DNA from 4 places in the Blastococcus sp. SYSU DS0541 genome. Region 1 is predicted to be linked to each of the others. Evidence: predicted binding sites of a transcription regulator. Region 1 holds the regulator's gene; each other region holds the start of a gene.

What was found. Region 1 encodes LexA, which represses DNA repair genes until DNA is damaged. Its sites were predicted from a motif close to TCGAACANNTGTTCGA; they were not measured.
Region 2: the regulator LexA is predicted to act here: its motif matches at 1,538-1,553, upstream of dinB (DNA polymerase IV).
Region 3: the regulator LexA is predicted to act here: its motif matches at 1,375-1,390, upstream of ACI794_RS12605 (DUF6504 family protein).
Region 4: the regulator LexA is predicted to act here: its motif matches at 1,684-1,699, upstream of ACI794_RS01665 (DUF222 domain-containing protein).

Annotation. Positions count from the first base shown of each region.
Region 1 is NZ_JBJHAD010000008.1:49,956-54,159, reverse strand. Features, by position in the region: gene ACI794_RS10850 (hypothetical protein) at 186-926, opposite strand; gene ACI794_RS10845 (LysM peptidoglycan-binding domain-containing protein) at 1,037-1,531, opposite strand; gene lexA (transcriptional repressor LexA) at 1,737-2,501, shown strand; gene ACI794_RS10835 (enoyl-CoA hydratase/isomerase family protein) at 2,566-3,354, opposite strand; gene ACI794_RS10830 (ABC transporter permease) at 3,351-4,204, opposite strand, start outside.
Region 2 is NZ_JBJHAD010000015.1:2,996-7,199, forward strand. Features, by position in the region: gene ACI794_RS15615 (cupin domain-containing protein) at 1-238, opposite strand, end outside; gene ACI794_RS15620 (hypothetical protein) at 307-561, opposite strand; gene ACI794_RS15625 (permease) at 843-1,505, shown strand; gene dinB (DNA polymerase IV) at 1,619-2,797, shown strand; gene ACI794_RS15635 (DUF3040 domain-containing protein) at 2,962-3,360, shown strand; gene ACI794_RS15640 (transglutaminase family protein) at 3,451-4,204, opposite strand, start outside.
Region 3 is NZ_JBJHAD010000010.1:75,905-80,108, forward strand. Features, by position in the region: gene ACI794_RS12600 (HNH endonuclease signature motif containing protein) at 1-1,154, shown strand, start outside; gene ACI794_RS12605 (DUF6504 family protein) at 1,479-1,802, shown strand; gene ACI794_RS12610 (SAV_6107 family HEPN domain-containing protein) at 1,802-2,299, shown strand; gene ACI794_RS12615 (DNA polymerase III subunit alpha) at 2,296-4,204, shown strand, end outside.
Region 4 is NZ_JBJHAD010000001.1:358,788-362,991, reverse strand. Features, by position in the region: gene gatA (Asp-tRNA(Asn)/Glu-tRNA(Gln) amidotransferase subunit GatA) at 1-408, opposite strand, end outside; gene gatC (Asp-tRNA(Asn)/Glu-tRNA(Gln) amidotransferase subunit GatC) at 405-722, opposite strand; gene ACI794_RS01670 (ACT domain-containing protein) at 892-1,566, shown strand; gene ACI794_RS01665 (DUF222 domain-containing protein) at 1,704-3,917, shown strand; gene ligA (NAD-dependent DNA ligase LigA) at 3,922-4,204, opposite strand, start outside.

The DNA.
Region 1 (4,204 bases):
CCGCCGCGGCGGGCCGGCTGCACAGGGGTCGGTCGGCGCGAGGCGGGCAGGGAGCTCCGGCCGCCCGCGCCGGCGCGGGGGCGCAGCCGCCGGGCGCTCCGCCCGCACAACCGCGGACGCACGGCCGGACGCGGCGGGGCGCGCAACCGCGAGGGCCCGGCGCCGGTGCGCGCGCCACCTGCCGATCAGGCGCTGAGGGACCCGTCCACCCGGCGTCGGCGGGAGTGCGGGATCTGGTCGCTCAACCGCATGGGACGGGTCAGCAGCTCGGGCTCGAGACCGGCCGGCGGGGTCCAGTCGCGCCCGAGCGGTCGCAGCTCCACGGGCGGCGCGGAGCGCGCGGCCGGGATCACCCAGGCAGGCACACCCCCATCCCGGACCGGGGCGGCGGACGCGGCCGGCGTGCCGCCGGCGACGAGGGGGGCGAGCTCGGCGTCGGCCGCCCGGTGCCGCCCGACGACCGGGCCCGGCGCGATGGCCGGTGCCCGGTGCCGACCGGACGGGTGCACGGGCACGGAGGAGGCGGTCGCCGCCCGGATCTCGTCGCCCTCGGGTGCGCGTCGGCGACCACCCGTGCGAGCCGGAGCCGACCGCTCGGGGCGGCTGTCGCGCACCCGAGGGAGGCTGGCGGTCGCCTCGGGGTCGGTCGAACGACCACCACCCGACCGGAGCGCCGGCTGCGCGGCCATCAGCTGCGTCCCGGGACGGGCGGACGCGGGTTCCGGGAGCCGCACGGTGTCCAGCGCCGTCCACATCGCCTGCTCGACCCCGTCGACCACGGTCCGCACCCGCATCTGGCACGCGCCGGAGTCGTCGTGCCGCCAACCCAGCAGCTCCCCCGCCCGCCAGGCACCCGCGTGCAGCACCTCGACGGCCTGGGGATGACGGGTGAACACGGCGGCGCGGTTCTCCATGACGCTCGACACGCGACGACCGTAAACGGACGACCAGCACTCAGCGTAAACGTCCCCATACGCAGGGTTGACGAAGTCGCCGATCCGCATTGTGAACGTCTCGCGTGGTGCAGGGGCACCCGTCAGGGCAACAGCAGCACCTGACCAGGGGTGATCTGTGCGGTGTCGAGCCGGTTCAGCCGCCGGATGTCGACGATGACGTCCCGCACGTCCCGCCCCTCGGCCACCGCGCCGGCGATGGACCACAGGGTGTCGCCCGGCTCGACGATGACCTGGGTCGTCCCCATCAGCTGGAGCCCGCCGTCTGCCTCACCCAGCACCGCACCGGCCAGGGGCACCAGGGCGAGGCCGAGCAGCAGAACGGCCACCGCCACCGCCCGGCGCCCACGCGCGGTCAGCCGCAGCGGCGGCGGCGGAGCGGCGCTCCTGCTACCGGGGGCCGTCCGCACGACGGTCAGGCGCCGCCCGGGCTCTCCCACCCGGGGCGCGACGGCCGCCGAGTAGGACGTCGGTGGCGGCAGCACCCGGAGGTGCCGGGCGGGCCGGGCCCCGGCGCCCGCCTCACCTCCACCGACCGCCGACCCGCCGGAAACCCGCAGCGCAGCGCCGCCGTCCATGTCTCCCACCCTCCCGACCGACGCGAGCCGGTCCGAACACACGTTCGATTCGAACGTCTGTCCGATGTCTACCGGACAGGACCGACAGAAGCGATGCGACACGGGAAACTTTCGAACACGTGTTTGAACTGGGCGCCGATCGGCGCTACGGTTCCACCCGACGACGACGGTCGAGCGCTGCACGGGCAGCCGGCGAGGAGGAGACGTGGCGGACTCGAAGGGGACCTCCGGCGCCGGTCGCGGCACCAGGGCAACGGCCCGGGAGGCTGACGGTTCCGCGTCGGTGCGGGCGTTCCCCGACCGCACGGCGGACGGCGACGGCCTCACCCAGCGGCAGCGCCGGGTCCTCGAGGTGATCCGCGACTCGATCGACCGCCGTGGGTACCCACCCTCGGTCCGCGAGATCGGCGAGGCGGTGGGCCTGTCCTCGGCGTCCTCGGTCGCGCACCAGCTGTCGGTCCTGCAGAAGAAGGGGTGGCTGCGGCGCGATCCGAACCGTCCGCGCGCCCTCGACGTCCGGCTCCCCGGCGACGCCGCCCGCGGGGTGGTCGCGCACACCGAGCCGCCGGTGGTCGGTGACGGCATGCAGGCGTCGGCGCCCACCTACGTCCCGCTCGTCGGGCGGATCGCTGCCGGTGGCCCCGTCCTGGCCGAGCAGGCGGTGGAGGACGTCTTCCCCCTGCCGCGCGAGCTGGTCGGCGAGGGCACGGTCTTCATGCTCAAGGTGGCCGGCGACTCGATGGTCGAGGCGGCGATCTGCGACGGCGACTGGGTCGTCGTCCGCCAGCAGCCGACCGCCGAGAACGGCGAGATCGTCGCCGCGATGATCGACGGCGAGGCGACGGTCAAGACCTACAAGCGGCGCGACGGCCACGTCTGGCTGCTGCCGCACAACCCGGCGTACGAGCCCATCCCGGGCGACGAGGCGACCATCCTCGGCCGGGTCGTGAGCGTTCTCCGACGGGTCTGAGCCGCTGACGTCGACGGCCGGCCGGGTTCTCCTCCCGACCGGCCATCGACGTCAGCGGGGTCGATCAGCGCCGCTGGTAGTCGCCGTCCCGCTTCTCGAAGAACGCCCGCAGCGCCTCCTGGTGGTCATCGGTGCGGAACATCTCCAGGAAGCGCTTGGTCTGCAGCGCCTGACCCTGCGCGAAGTCCATCTCGAACGCGCCGGTGACGGCCTCCTTGGTCGCCTCCACCGACAACGGCGCGCGGGTGGCGATGCGCTGGGCTTTTGCGAGCGCCGCGGGCATGAGGTCACCGGGCTCGTGCACCTCCGTGACCAGTCCCCAGTTGAGCGCCTGCTGGGCCGTGTAGCGGGCGCCGGTCAGCAGGATCTCCTTGGCCGGGCCGAGCCCGATGACGCGCGGCAGACGCCAGAAGCTGACGATGAGGCCCACGTTGACGCCGGCGGCCACGAAGAACGCCTCCGTCGATGCGATGCGGATGTCACAGCAGAGCGAGAACTCCAGGCCGCCGCCGATCGTGGCCCCGTTGATGGCGGCGATCACGGGTGCCCGGAAGTTCTGCACGCCGTTGAGCACCCGGCTGAACTCGGCGAGGTAGTCGGTCAGCTGCTCGTCGCTCATGGACTGGTCCTCGCCCAGGTGGGCCCCGGCGGTGAATGCGCGCCCCTCGCCGGTGATCACCAGGCAGCGGACGTCCTCGTCGGCGTCCAGGATGTCCAGCGCCCTCATGAACGACCGCCGGCTCTCCCAGCTGAACGTGTTCGACGGAGGGCTGTCCAGCGTGAGGACGGCGATGTGCGGCGTCTCGTAGCGCAGGTGCACGCCGGTGCCGACATCAGTGGTGGTCTCGGTCATGCTGCTTCCTCCGGGGGTGTGTTGAGTGCGACGGACGGCTCGCGGCGGGACCGCCGGGTGGGCTCGCCGGGTTTGCGGTCGAGCAGGCGCATGGCGATCACGGTCACGACGATGTTGATCAGCAGGATCACCACGGAGAGGGCGCCGACCCGCTGGTACAGCGACTCGCTCGCCAGGTTGTAGAGCACCGTGGCGACGGTCGGGTTCGCGCCGGTGTAGAGGAACACCGACATCTCCAGCTCCCGGAACAGGAGCACGAAGTTGAGCAGGCCCGCCGCCAGGAGCGACGGCCGCAGCAGCGGCACGGTGATCCGCCGCCAGGTGCGCGCCCAGGAGGCCCCCAGGCTGCGCGATGCCTCCTCCACCTCGGCCCCGATCTGGCCCATCCCGGCGTGGACGTAGGCGAACGTCAGTGGCAGGGCGCTGCCCGTGTAGGCGATCAGCAGGATCGTCAGCGTCCCGCCCAACCCGAACGGCTGGGCCGCGTAGGCGATGATCAGCCCGATACCGAGGACCGCACCCGGGAAGGCGAGCGGCGCGGCCATCGCGCCCACGATCACCGCGTTGCTGCGCGCCTTGGTGCGGTGCACCAACCACGAGGCGAGCAGCGCCACGGCCAGGGCCAGCACCGTGCCGCCGATGGCCAGCACGAAGCTGTTGCCCATGGCCGCGGCGATGAGGGGCCGGCCGAAGACCTCCTCGTAGTTGCCGGTCAGGGTGAAGTTGTCCCACCCGAGCGGGCGCCCCAGGGCCTTGCGGAACGACGTCACCAGCAGCATGCCGAACGGCAGGACCAGGCTCAGCACCACGACGGCCACGCAGAACGCCACCGCCGCGTAGCGACCGGCGC
Region 2 (4,204 bases), on a different contig from region 1:
AGGAGACCTGGTCGGCGATCTCGGCGCCCGCCCCGCCCGAGGTGGTGAACCGCTTGGGGTCGACGACGGCGCCGTCCTTGGCGATCCGGAGGAAGGGCGTGCGCAGACCTCGCCGGGAGAGCAGCTCGTCGACGGCGGGCAGGTCGAGCAGGTCGGTGAAGGAGTTGCCGGTGTCCTCGGCCCGGGTCAGGAGCGGGTGCCGCGCCCAGTGCTCCCGCGCGAACCGCTCGGGTGCCATGTCCGTGCACCGCCGCAGGGCCGGGCGGAGCTGCGGCTCCGCCCGGCCCTGCGCGGTCGGGTTCTCGGTCAGGCCGAACCGTCCGCGCCGCCGTCGGCACCGCCGTCCGCGCCGCCGTCCGCGCCACCGTCGGCACCGCCGTCCGCGCCACCGTCGGCACCGCTGTCCGCACCGCCGTCGGCCCCGCCGTCGTGGCCGCCCGGGGCGCCGGAGGCGCCGTGGTCGGCCGTGCCCGCGCCGCTGTCGGCCGGGCCGTGCGCACCGCCGTCGGCGCCACCGTCGGCCCCGCCGTCCGTGCTGGTCATCTCGTCGTCGAGCGCCATGGGCTCCTCCGCTCTCGTGCGTCCGGACCGCCGTGCGGCGGCCCCGGTCGGTGCAGTACCTCCCGCGTGCTGCCCTGACACCTGCGCTCCGACCAGCGGTTCTGCCCGGGACCACGGGGGTCGGGCGCCCGGACGCCGGCCCTCGACCCGAATGTGACGATCCGGTCACGGCTTCGGGGTGGAGGTGGGCGCCCGGGCCGCCGGCGGGCATCCCCAGGAGGTCGGCGTGGAGCACACCGCGCCTGCACCGTGAACTGCACGACGACCGGAGGAGTGAGCTCGTGACCGAGAGTCGTACGCGAACCGACACCACGTTCGAGGACAACGTCATCCGCCAGGAGACGGTCGACCGGCCGGCCGAGGGGGCGACCGCGACGGCGCCGGTGACGGGTCCCGCCGTCTCCGCGCCGCCCCGACGCGACCGGGTCCGGTGGGGCCCGGTGTGGGCCGGTCTGATCGTCGCCGTCCCGACGTTCCTGCTGCTGCAACTGGCCACGCTGGCCCTGGGCTGGTGGGACATCGGCCCCGGGGCGACCGGTAACAACGCCGACTGGATCAGCGGGGTCAACGGGCTGATCGCCCTGTTCCTCGGCGGGCTCACCGCCGGCGCCAGCGCGATCTGGCGCGGCCTCAGCGACGGGCTGCTGCACGGCATCCTGGTCTGGGCGCTGACGGTGGTCGCCATCGTCTTCCTGACCCTCTTCGGTGGCGGCGCCCTGCTGGGCTCGCTGGCCGGCGTCGTGACCGACGTGACCAACATCCAGCAGGCGAACCTGCCCGACGTCGCGGCCGGCCAGGCGACGGACGTGGCCACGTCGGCCGCCAGCTGGGCGGTGCTGGGCCTGGGGCTCGGGATCGCGGCCTCCGCGCTGGGCGGCGTGCTGGGCGCCAAGATGTGGCCGAGCCGCAAGGACGCCGAGCGCCAGCGGGTCGCGGCCGGCTGACGCCCACCCGCACCGCTATCGTCGACCCCGGATCGAACGCATGTTCGATCCGGGGTCGACGTGCGGAAGGGGACGGCGTGGGGCGGGGTGGCGGTCGTGCGGCGGGCTGCACCGTGCTGCACGTCGACATGGACGCCTTCTTCGCCAGCGTCGAGGTGCGCCGCCGGCCGGAGCTCGCCGGCACCCCCGTCATCGTCGGTGGCGCCGGCAACCGCGGCGTAGTCACCTCGGCCACCTACGAGGCCCGCAGGTACGGCGTGCACGCGGCCATGCCCACCGCGCGAGCACTGCGGCTGTGCCCGACGGCGACGGTCCTGCCGGGGGACATGGCGCTCTACGCCGAGGTGTCCCGGGCGGTCATGGCGCTGTTCCGGTCGGTCACCCCGCTGGTCGAGCCGCTGAGCATGGACGAGGCGTTCCTCGACGTCTCCGGCGCCGGCCGCCGGCTGGGCGACGCCGCGGAGATCGGCGAGTACCTCCGGGCCCGGGTCTTCGACGAGCAGGGCATCACCTGCTCGGTCGGCGTGGCCGGCACCAAGTTCGTGGCGAAGCTGGCCTCCACGCACGCCAAACCCGACGGGCTGCTCGTCGTCCGGCCGCCGGAGGTCATGGGCTTCCTCCACCCGCTGCCGGTCGGTGCGCTGTGGGGGGTGGGGCCGAAGACGGAGGAGACCCTCCTGCGGCTGGGGCTGCGCACCGTGGGCGACCTGGCCCACGTGCCGGCGAAGACGCTCCAGCGGGCGCTGGGGGTGGCGGCGGGCACCCACCTGCACGAGCTCTCCTGGGGCCGCGACCCCCGGCGGGTCGTCCCCGACGAGCCCGAGCGCTCCACCGGCGCGGAGGAGACCTTCGCCACCGACGTCGACGACCCGCGCGTGGTCCACCGGGAGCTGCTGCGCCTGGCGGAGCGGACGGCCGGCCGGCTGCGCTCGATCGGCTGCCTGGCCCGCACGGTGAGCATCAAGGTCCGCTTCGCCGACTTCACCACGATCACCCGCAGCCGCACCCTCGGAGCGCCCACCGACGTGGGGCAGGAGCTCTACGACACGGCCCGCGTGCTCTACGACGCCCTGGGGCTGGACCGGACCCGCATCCGGCTGGTCGGCGTCCGGGCCGAACGCCTCGTCGAGGCCGGTTCGGCCCCCCGGCAGCTCGAACTGGGGGCCCGCGAGCACGGTCGCCGGGAGGCGGAGCTGGCCGCCGACCGCGCCGCCCGGCGTTTCGGTGCCGGCGCGGTGCGCCCGGCCACGCTCCTGGGTTCCTCGGGCAGGGTCGGGCGGCCGGGCCGCTGACCTGCCCGGACGCGCCGGGGGACCCACCCGGAGGAGTGATCGGCCGACGCGCTCGGCGGCTCGCCGTGGCGTCGCCTTTCGCCGCGTGCAATCGGCTCGTATCCTCGAAGACACCGTCGGCGGGAGCCTCCGACGGAACTGGCTCCGCCCATTTGGAGGTCGACGTGCCGCTCTCCGAGCACGAGCAGCGTCTGCTGGAGCAGATCGAGCGCGCCCTCGTCGATGACGATCCGAAGTTCGCATCCTCGGTCCGCACCGGCGATCGCCGTCAGAAGGCTCGCCGCAGACTGCAACTCGGCGGGTTGCTGGTCCTGGTCGGCCTCGCCGTCCTGGTGGCCGGCGCCGTCGCCGAATCCGTTCCGCTGGGGGTCCTCGGGTTCCTGGTGGCCTTCGGTGGCGCCGCCCTCGGGGTGCTGCACTACCGCGCGGCCACCGGTGCCGTCGAGGCCACCGGTCCCGCCGGGTCGCGCGGCTCGACCGCGGCCGGCCGCGGCGGCCGGAAGGGCAAGCAGCCGATGAAGAACCGGCTCGAGGAACGTTTCCGCCGCCGCTACGACCAGTAGCCCCACGCACCCGCCCGGCCGCCGTCCCGCCCGGACGGCGGCCGGGCGCGTCCCGGGCGGCCACGGCAGAGGCCCTGGGTCCCGGCGCCGCTAGGACCAGGAGCCCTCGCGCACCGACCCGCCGGCCGCTCTCCGCCCGGCACGGTCGAACCCGTCCCGGGTCCACCGCGCGACCCGCGCCCGCGTGCCGGCGACGAGCGAGGCCGGCCACAGGAGCGCGCGCAGCCGCACCGTCCGGGGGCGGGACGCGAGGAGCCCCCGGCGGGCCGTCCGCAGCGCCGTCCGCAGCTCCGCGGGCGGCGGTGCGCTGCCCGGACGCCCGTAGCTGGCCGCCTCCTCCGCCTGCGCCAGCCGGCGCACCGCCGCCACCGACGACTCCGCCGCCGGGCCACCCGGCCCACGGCTGACCGCCCGCACGAGGGCCTCGGCCACCCGGCGCGGTGTCCACGACGGCTGCAGGTGCACGCCGAGGTCCGTGGCGGTGGCGCACAGCTCCGCCCAGGAGCCGGTGGCGGCGTCCCCCGCCAGCCGGCGGCGGCGCTGCAGCGTGCGCACCACGGCCGGCGCGGCCACCGCGGCCGCGCCGAGCGCCAGCAGCCCGGCGCTGACCAGCAGCGGGCCCCGGTCGGTCGCGGTCCCCGCCGACGGGGTGGCCTGGGGCACCGCCTCCGGCAGCCGGTCCGTCCGGGGGAGCGCCGGCGGCGGCGTCGTCGGCGCCGCGGGGACGGCGGGTGCGGCGTCGACCCGCTCCTCGGCCGCGGTCCGCGGCGACCAGGGGAGCTCGACCTGGCGGTCGGCGGCCAGCGGCGTGGGGTCGAAGGGCACCCAGCCCACCCCCTGGAAG
Region 3 (4,204 bases), on a different contig from region 1:
TGCTCACCACCAAGCTCGCCGCCACGTGGGCGGAGCTGTTCGCCGGGCGGCTGACGATCCGCAAGGCGCGGATCCTGCTCGACCTGCTCGGCGACGCCTCCGACGCCGTCGCCGCCGCGGTGCAGGCGCGGGTGCTCCCGGGAGCTGCGGACTGCCCGCCGTCCCGGCTGGGCGACCGGACCCGCTACCACCTCTACCGGGTGGACGCCGCGGCCAGGGAGCGCCGTCGCAGGGAAGCCGAGCGCAAGGCCGACGTGCACGTCCAGCGCACCGCCGACGACCTCGGCCGGCTGGTCATCGAGGGCCCGCTGCCGGCGGTGCACGCGGCCCGCGATGCGGTCGACCAGTACGCGCGGTGGATGCGCGCCGACGGTGACGACCGGCCGATGGGCGTGCTGCGCTCGACGGCGGTGCTGGACCTGATCCTGAGGCCGTGGGACACCAGCCGCCCGCCGGTGACCGCGCACCTGCACGTCCACGCCGCGCTGCCCTCGCTCCGGCACGACGCACCGGCCGGCGCCGCGCCGGCGGAGCTGGACGGGCAGCTGATCTCCGCCGCCCAGTGCCGGGAACTGCTCGACTCCCTCGACGTGCTCGGCCTGTCACCGGCGCCGGTCGGCGGGTCGGTGCACGTCGCCATCGACGACGCGGCGACCGGTGAGACCGTCGCGGTGGCCAGCCGGGCCGAGCTCCGTCGCGCCGCCGGCCGGGGCCGTCGGGTGCGGCGCGGGAAGGCCTCGCGGGGCGCCCACCCGCCGGGGCAGCCCGACGGGCCAGGCCTGCGGCCCCCTCCTCCGACCCTGGGGTACCGGCCCACCGCTGCCCAGGAACGGCTCGTCACCGTGCGCGACCGGCACTGCCGCATGCCCGGCTGCCGCCGTCGCGCCGGCCGCTGCGACATCGACCACGGTCAGGCCTTCGCCGACGGCGGCCCCACCGACTGCTGGAACCTGTGCTGCCTGTGCCGGCGGCACCACCGGATCAAGACCTTCGCCCGCGGCTGGTCGTTCACCCTGCTCCCCGACGGCCGGCTCGTCGTCCGCACCCCGGCGGGTGTCTCCCGGACCACCCGTCCGCCCGGCTGGTACCACGACCCCGAGCCGGAGCCGCCCTGGCTCGACGACCTCGCACCCCCGGATCCGCTCCGCGCGTGAGGTCAGCCGGTGCCCGGCGCGTCGCCCGGCGGACCGGAGTTGCAGGTGGACGGACGGGGACTGTCCGGGGCTTCGCCCGAGTCGTGGGCGGAGGCGATTCGCGTGGTGCGGGCGGGGGCGGGGGTGGGGCGGAGTGACCTCGACGAGCGCGGCCAGCTGGCCACAACACGCCGCGGCCCGGCTTGACGACGCGGGAGCGCTCCGGTCTACTGGACCTCGTTCGAACACCTGTTCGAACGATGTGATCGGCCCGTCCTTCCCGGCTCTCTTCCCCGCCGGTGGGGTGGCGGGCGTGCGCGCGGGGCGAGGCGTGGGGAGGCTGTCATGAGCCGGGTGCTCGGTGAGGTCGTCGGTCGGGCCGGCGAAGAGGTGCAGGTCGAACGTGGCCCGCTGGGCCCGGTGCAGTTCTGGCGCGGGCAGTCCCGGTACGTCGTGGGAGAACTGCTCGACTCCTGGGTGGAGACCGCGCCGTGGTGGCTCCGGGACGCCGAGGTGGGTGGCGCGTCGGACGACCTGGTCGCCCCCCGCGAGGTCTGGCGGGTGGAGGCGGTGCGGGCCGGGCGGTCCCGCATGAGCTTCGCCGGCGTCTACGACCTGACGTGGGACGCCGCCGGCAACCACTGGTGGCTCGTCCGGGTGCACGACTGATGGGCGCCGCACGAGCCGTGCCGGCCGGTCAGCTGCCGCTGCCGCCCGCGCTGCCCGCCGCGGCCGCGGGCCTGCTCGACCAGGCGCACCGCGGCCTGGCGGAGGCGGCCGCGGCCACCGATCCGCGGGAGCGGTATGCCACCGCGCACCTGGCGGCGCTCCGGGCCGCCGCCGCGGTGCTGGCCGCGCGCACCCGTCCCGAGGGCGGTCGCCGGCGCCCGCGCAGCGCCTGGGTGCTGCTTGCCGAGGTCGCCCCCGAGCTGGGGGAGTGGGCCACCTTCTTCGCCGCCGGCGCGGCCAAGCGCGCCGCGGCGGAGGCGGGGCTGTCCCGGGCGGTCACCGAGCGGGAGGCCGACGACCTGGTCCGCGACGTACGGGGCTTCCTCGCCGTGGTCGAGGCCGGGCTCGGCGTCGACGCGCTGCCCGAGCCGCCCCGCTACCCGCGGCCGCACGTGGTCGGCCGGACCCCGTCCCGGTCCGCCGGGCCCCGGCGGTGAGCGACCCCTTCGTCCACCTGCACGTCGCCTCCGGTTACTCCATGCGGTACGGGGCCAACCACCCCGCCGACCTGGTGGCACGGGCCGCCGAGCACGGCATGCCGGCCCTGGCCCTGACCGACCGGGACGGGCTCTACGGTGCGGTCAAGTTCGCGCTGGCCTGCCGGTCGGCCGGGGTGCGGCCGATCTTCGGTGTCGACCTGGCGGTGGCGCCGGCGCTGGGTACCAGCGTGCCGCCGGCGCTCGCGCACGTGCTGGGGGAGGACCCCGCCGCGGCTCGGTCCCCGCGGCCGCGGACCGCGACACCTCCGCGCCGGTCCCCGGCCCGCGGTGGGGTGAGCGTCGATCCGCGGCTGCCCCGGGTCACCTTCCTCGCGCGCGACGGCGTCGGCTGGCGCTCGCTGTGCCGGCTCACCAGCGCCACCCACCTGCGCGGCACGCGCGGCGAGCCGGTGAGCTCGCTGGCGATCGCCGCCGAGCACGCCACCGGGCTGGTGCCCCTGCTCGGTCCCGGCTCCCCGGTCGGCCGGGCCCTGCTCGCGGGGCGGGCCGACCTGGCCGTCGAGCAGCTGGACGCCTGGCGCGCGGTCTTCGGCCCGGGGCTGGCACTGGAGGTGGTGCACCACCGCGGCCGGGGCGACCGGCAGCGCGCCCAGGCGCTGCTCCGGTTCGCCGCCGAGCAGCAGGTGCCGGTGGTCCTGAGCAACGCGGTCCGGTACGTCGACGCTCTCGACGCCCCCACCGCCGACGTCCTGGACGCCGCCCGGCGGCTGGTCCCGCTGGGGGCCCGGCACGTCGACCGCACCACGGCCGAGGGCTACCTGAAGTCGGGCAAGGAGATGGCCGAGGTCGCCGAGGACCTCACCGGCCCCGACCGGGACGCCGCCCTGCGGCTGCTCGAACGCACCGCCCGGCTGGCCGAGCAGTGCGCCGTCGACCCCGCCGGCGACCTGGGCATCGGCAGCGTCCGCTACCCCGAGCTCGACGTCGTCACCACGCCGGCGGAGCGGGGGATGGGTCCGGCGCAGGTGCTGCGCGCCCGGTGCGAGGCGGGGCTGGGGCGGCGGGGCATGGCGCCCACGACCCGGGTGCGGCAGCGGCTCGAGGAGGAGCTCGGGGTCATCGACTCCCTCGGCTACCCGTCCTACTTCCTGACCGTCGCGGACGTGGTCGACCTCATCAAGAGCTTGAGGGTTCGCGCGGCGGCGCGCGGATCGGGCGCCGGCAGCCTGGTCACCTACCTGCTGGGCATCTCCGACGTCGACCCGCTGCGCTACGGGTTGCTGATGGAGCGGTTCCTCTCGCCGCTGCGCCACCAGCTGCCCGACATCGACATCGATGTGGAGTCCGCCCGGCGGATGGAGGTCTACGACGCGGTCATCGACCGCTTCGGCGCCGACCGGGTCAGCTGCATCTCGATGATGGACACCTACCGGGTGCGCCACGCCATCCGCGACGTCGGTGCGGCGCTCGGCCTGCCGCCGGCGGAGGTCGACGCGGTGGCCAAGGCGTTCCCGCACATCCGCGCCAACCAGGTGCACGCCGCGCTGCGGGACCTGCCCGAGCTGCGGGCCAGCCGGTACGGCTCGCGCCGGGCCGGCGGCACCGGTGACCTCGACCTGCTGTTCGACCTGGTGTCCCGGCTCGACGGGCTGCCCCGGCACATCGCGTTGCACCCGTGCGGGGTGCTGCTCTCCGACGCCACGCTGCTGGACCGCACGCCGGTGGAGAGCAGCTATCTCGGCTACCCGATGAGCCAGTTCGACAAGGACGACGTCGAGGAGCTGGGGCTGCTCAAGCTGGACCTGCTGGGCATCCGGATGCAGTCGGCGATCGCGCACGCCCTCGACGAGATCGAGCGGACCGACGGCGAGACCGTCGACATCGACGCGATCCCGCGGGACG
Region 4 (4,204 bases), on a different contig from region 1:
GGTGGAGGAGCCCATTGCGAACTCGTCCATGTTGGTCTTGCCGAGCAGCACCGTGCCGGCGGCCTTCAGCCGGGCGGCCAGGGTGGCGTCGTACGGCGGTCGCCAGCCCTCGAGGATGCGCGAGCCGCTGGTGGTGGGCACGCCCTCGGTGACGACGACGTCCTTGAGGGCGAGCGGGACGCCGGCCAGCGGGCCGAGCTCGGCGCCGGCCGCGCGGGCGTCGTCGACGGCGCCGGCGGACTCAAGCGCGGCGTCGGCGTCGACGTGCAGGTAGGCGCCGATCGTGGCGTCCTGCGCCTCGATCCGGTCGAGGTAGGCGCGCGTCACCTCCACGGAGCTGAGGTCGCCCGACTGAAGCGCCTCGATGAGCGCGGCGGCGCTGGTGGTGGTGAGGTCGGTGGCGGTCACGCCTCCTCCCCCAGGATGCGCGGGACCCGGAAGCGGTCGTCCTCCGCGGCCGGGGCCCCGGCGAGGACGACGTCGCGGGGCAGGCTGGGCCGGGCGACGTCGGGGCGCATGACGTTGGTCATCGGCACCGCGTGCGTGGTCGGCGGCACGTCGGCGACGTCGGCCTTGCCGACCTGCGCGACGGCGTCCAGCACGGCGGCGAGCTGACCGGCGAAGAGGTCCAGCTCCTCGTCGCTCACCGCGAGCCGGGAGAGGTGGGCGAGGTGCGCCACCTCGTCACGGGTCAGTTGGCCCTTCGGGGAGGGGGTGCTCATGCTGCGGTGGAACTCCACTTCGGCAGTGCCCGGCGGCCCGCTCTCGGACCGGGACGTGACCGGGTCACTGTACGTGCAGCCCTCCCGGCGCTGGTCAGCGTGAGAGGCTGCCCCCGACCGCGATCGACGGAGATCGGCCCGAACCGGCGAGCACTCCCCCGGAGGAACCGTGTCCTATCTCCTGCGCCTCGTCGTGCCCGACCGCCCCGGCGTCCTCGGGGCCGTGGCCACGGCGCTCGGCACGGCGGGGATCGACATCGTGTCGCTGGACGTGCTGGAACGGGGCAACGGCATCGCGGTCGACGACGTCGTCGTGGACCTGCCCGGTGACCGGCTGCCCGACAGCCTGATCACCGCGGCCCAGACCGTGCCCGGGGTGCAGGTGGAGTCGCTGCGCCCTTTCGCCGGGCCGCTGGACACCCACCGGGAGCTCGACCTGCTGGACGCGCTGGCGCGCGGTGACCGGCCGCCGACCGAGCTGCTCACCGACTCGCTCCCCCGCGTGTTCCACAGCGGCTGGGCGGTGGTCCTCGACGACTCCGGCCAGCCCGCCCCCCTGGCCGAGCGGGCGGTGCTCGCCGCGTCGGACGCCGCGCCCGCCTTCCTCGGGCTGACCCTGCCGTGGCTGCCGCTGGCGGGGCCGCGGCTGCTGCCCAGCGACGAGCCGTGGCTGCCCGAGCGGTGGCAGGAGATGGCCATCGAGATGATGGCGGTGCCCTACGGCGCCGGCCGGGCGATCGTGCTCGGGCGCTCCGGCGGCCCGGCCTTCCGCCGGTCCGAGCTCCTCCGCCTGGCCCACGTCACCGGCATCGCGACGACGGTCGCCCACCTCCCGCCGGCCTGACGCCCTCGCTGCTGGAGGCCGGGCCGCCCGCAGAGGGCGGCCGCCGCGACCGTGCCGGCGCGGCCGCTCGAGCTGCTGACCTGCGCCTCTCCGCGAAGGGCTTGCGAGGACATGTGTTCGAACATATGATCGAACACATGGCGCAGGTGACGGCGGGGGGCTCAGCCGAGCCCGGCTGCGGCGCGTCCGGCGCAACCGCGGAGTTCGTGCCGGCGCCACCGACGGCCGGGTGGGCCACCGGTCCGCTGGGCGCCGTCCAGGCTGCCGACCGCGAGATCGCCCGCCACACCGCTCTCCGCGCCCGGGCGGTGGCCGAGTTCGCCACCACCCGTCCCGCGTCGGCCGATCGCCCGGCCGGTCAGGCCGGGGCGATGAGCGAGGCACGTCGGGCCGCCCGGCCGGAGGTGCTGGCCGAGGTCAGCGAGTGGGCGGCGCAGGAACTCGTGGTGGCGCTGTCCCTCTCCGCCCAGGCCGCCGAGCAGCTGCTCGCCCGGTCGCTGACGCTGGTGCACCGGCTCCCCGCGACGTTGGCCGCGCTGGAGCGCGGGGAGATCCACCCGGGGCACCTGTGGCCGATGCTCGAGCGGGTGGCGCCCATCGCCGACGCGGCGCGGCGAGCCGCCGTGGAGCGCGATCTGCTCGCGTGGATGTCCGGCCGGGTGACCACCCCAGCGCAGCTCGGCGCCAAGGCTCGCCGCCTCGGTCTGGCCCGGGACGCGCGCGACGAGGCCGCCCGGCTGGCCGCGTCGCTGCGGGAACGGGGTATCTCGATCCGCTCCGACCGGCGCGAGGGCATGGCCTCCTTCGGCGCTCTCCTCACGGTGCCCGAGGCCCAGGCGCTGCTCGACGCGCTGAGCCGGTACGCCGATGCGCTCGACGAGCCGGAGGACCGCAGGACCCGCGGCCAGAAGATGGCCGACTGCCTGCTCGACCTGGTCCTGCGGCCGGAGAAGAACGACCTCCCCGCCGTCCAGGCGCAGCTGACCGTGGTGGCCGGGGTGCGGTCCCTCCTCGGGGGCGATCAGCCCGGTGAGATCGGCAACGAGCCGGTACCCGCCGAAGTGGTCCGCGCCCTCGCCCGCGCCCTGGGCCTGCTGCCCGCAGCGGAACGCCGGGCCGACGATCAGCCGCGGGACGCCGGCGCCACCGACGTCTGGCCGGACGACCTCTGCCCCACGGACTCCTGGCCGGACGACTTCGGTTCCACCGGCGCCTGGCCGCTGGACACCTGGCCCAGGGAGTGGCGAGAGGCCGACGAGCGGTGGTGGGCGGAGGTCGAGGCCCGCGCCCTCCGAGGTGAGTGGGGAGGGGAGGACTACACCCCGGAGGACGAGCTGCTCCGCCGGTGGGCCGAGGAGGCACCCGTCGAGGCCTGGCTGGAGCGCGTCGGTGCTTTCGCCGACCCGGCGCCGCCCTCCGATCCCGATCCCGGCTCCGGCTCAGGACGCGGCCCCGATCTCAGCCCCGGTTCCGAACGTGACCCCGATGCCAGCCGGGGTTCGGGATGCGACCCCGATGCCAGCCGGGATTCAGGACACGGCTCCGACGTCCAACCTGGAACAGCACCCGACCAGCGGCCCGCGACATGCCCAGCGCCCACGACGGAGGACGACGACAGCGGCGGATCCGCTCGCTGGGCGACCGCCCACGGGTCGATGCAAGCTGCCGCGGATGCGCTGCTGGGCCTGGATCGGGCGATCGGTCACGCCCGACGGATGGTCATCGACGCCCAGCGGGCCGACCGTGCGGACGAGGCCACCTGGCTCCGCAGCGCCGCTGGGCGGGTCACCGGTGCGCCGAGCGACCTGGACGCGTGCGCCGCGGCCGGGGAGTCCCGCCGGGCGGCCCTCGCCGCACTTCTCGACGTGAGCGGCGGCGGCACGCTGGTCGACCGGCCGCGCATCGCGGTGGTCGACGAACTCTCCGGCGCCCTGCTCGCGCTGACCGACAGCCGTGAGCTCCGCCGCCTGGCCCGCTGCGACGACGCCGCCTGCCGCCGCGCGCCGGCCCGCTGCACGCACGACCTCACCGGCCGCCCGGGGCTCGGCCCACCCGGCCCGACCGACGGGTACCGCCCCGGCGCCGCCCTCGACCGGTACGTCCGTGCCCGCGACCGTCGCTGCCGCTTCCCCGGCTGCCGCAGGCGCGTGCGGCTCGGCGGGGAGCTGGACCACGACCGTCCCTGGCCCGAGGGGCCCACCAGCGCGCAGAACCTCGTCGGCTTCTGCACCGGTCACCACCGCGGCAAGCACCAGGCGCCCGGTTGGCGGCACGAGTTGGCGCCCGACGGCCGACTGACCGTGACCGCCCCGACCGGCCTGGTCGCGACGACCACTCCCCCACCGTTCTGAGCGGCTACTCCTCGGTGCCGTCACCGATCGTCGCGACCTCGCGGGCGGCGTCCGGGCCCTGCTCGAGCAGCACGCGGAAGCCGTCGTCGTCCAGGATCGGCGCTTTCACCTGCACGGCCTTGTCGTACTTGCTGCCCGGGTCGGCGCCGACGACCACGAAGCCGGTCTTCTTCGACACCGAACCCGTCACCTTGCCGCCGCGCTCCTGGATCGCCGCGATCGCCTGGTCGCGGCTGAAGTCGCGCAGCGAGCCGGTGACCACGACGGTGACCCCGGTGAGCGGGCCC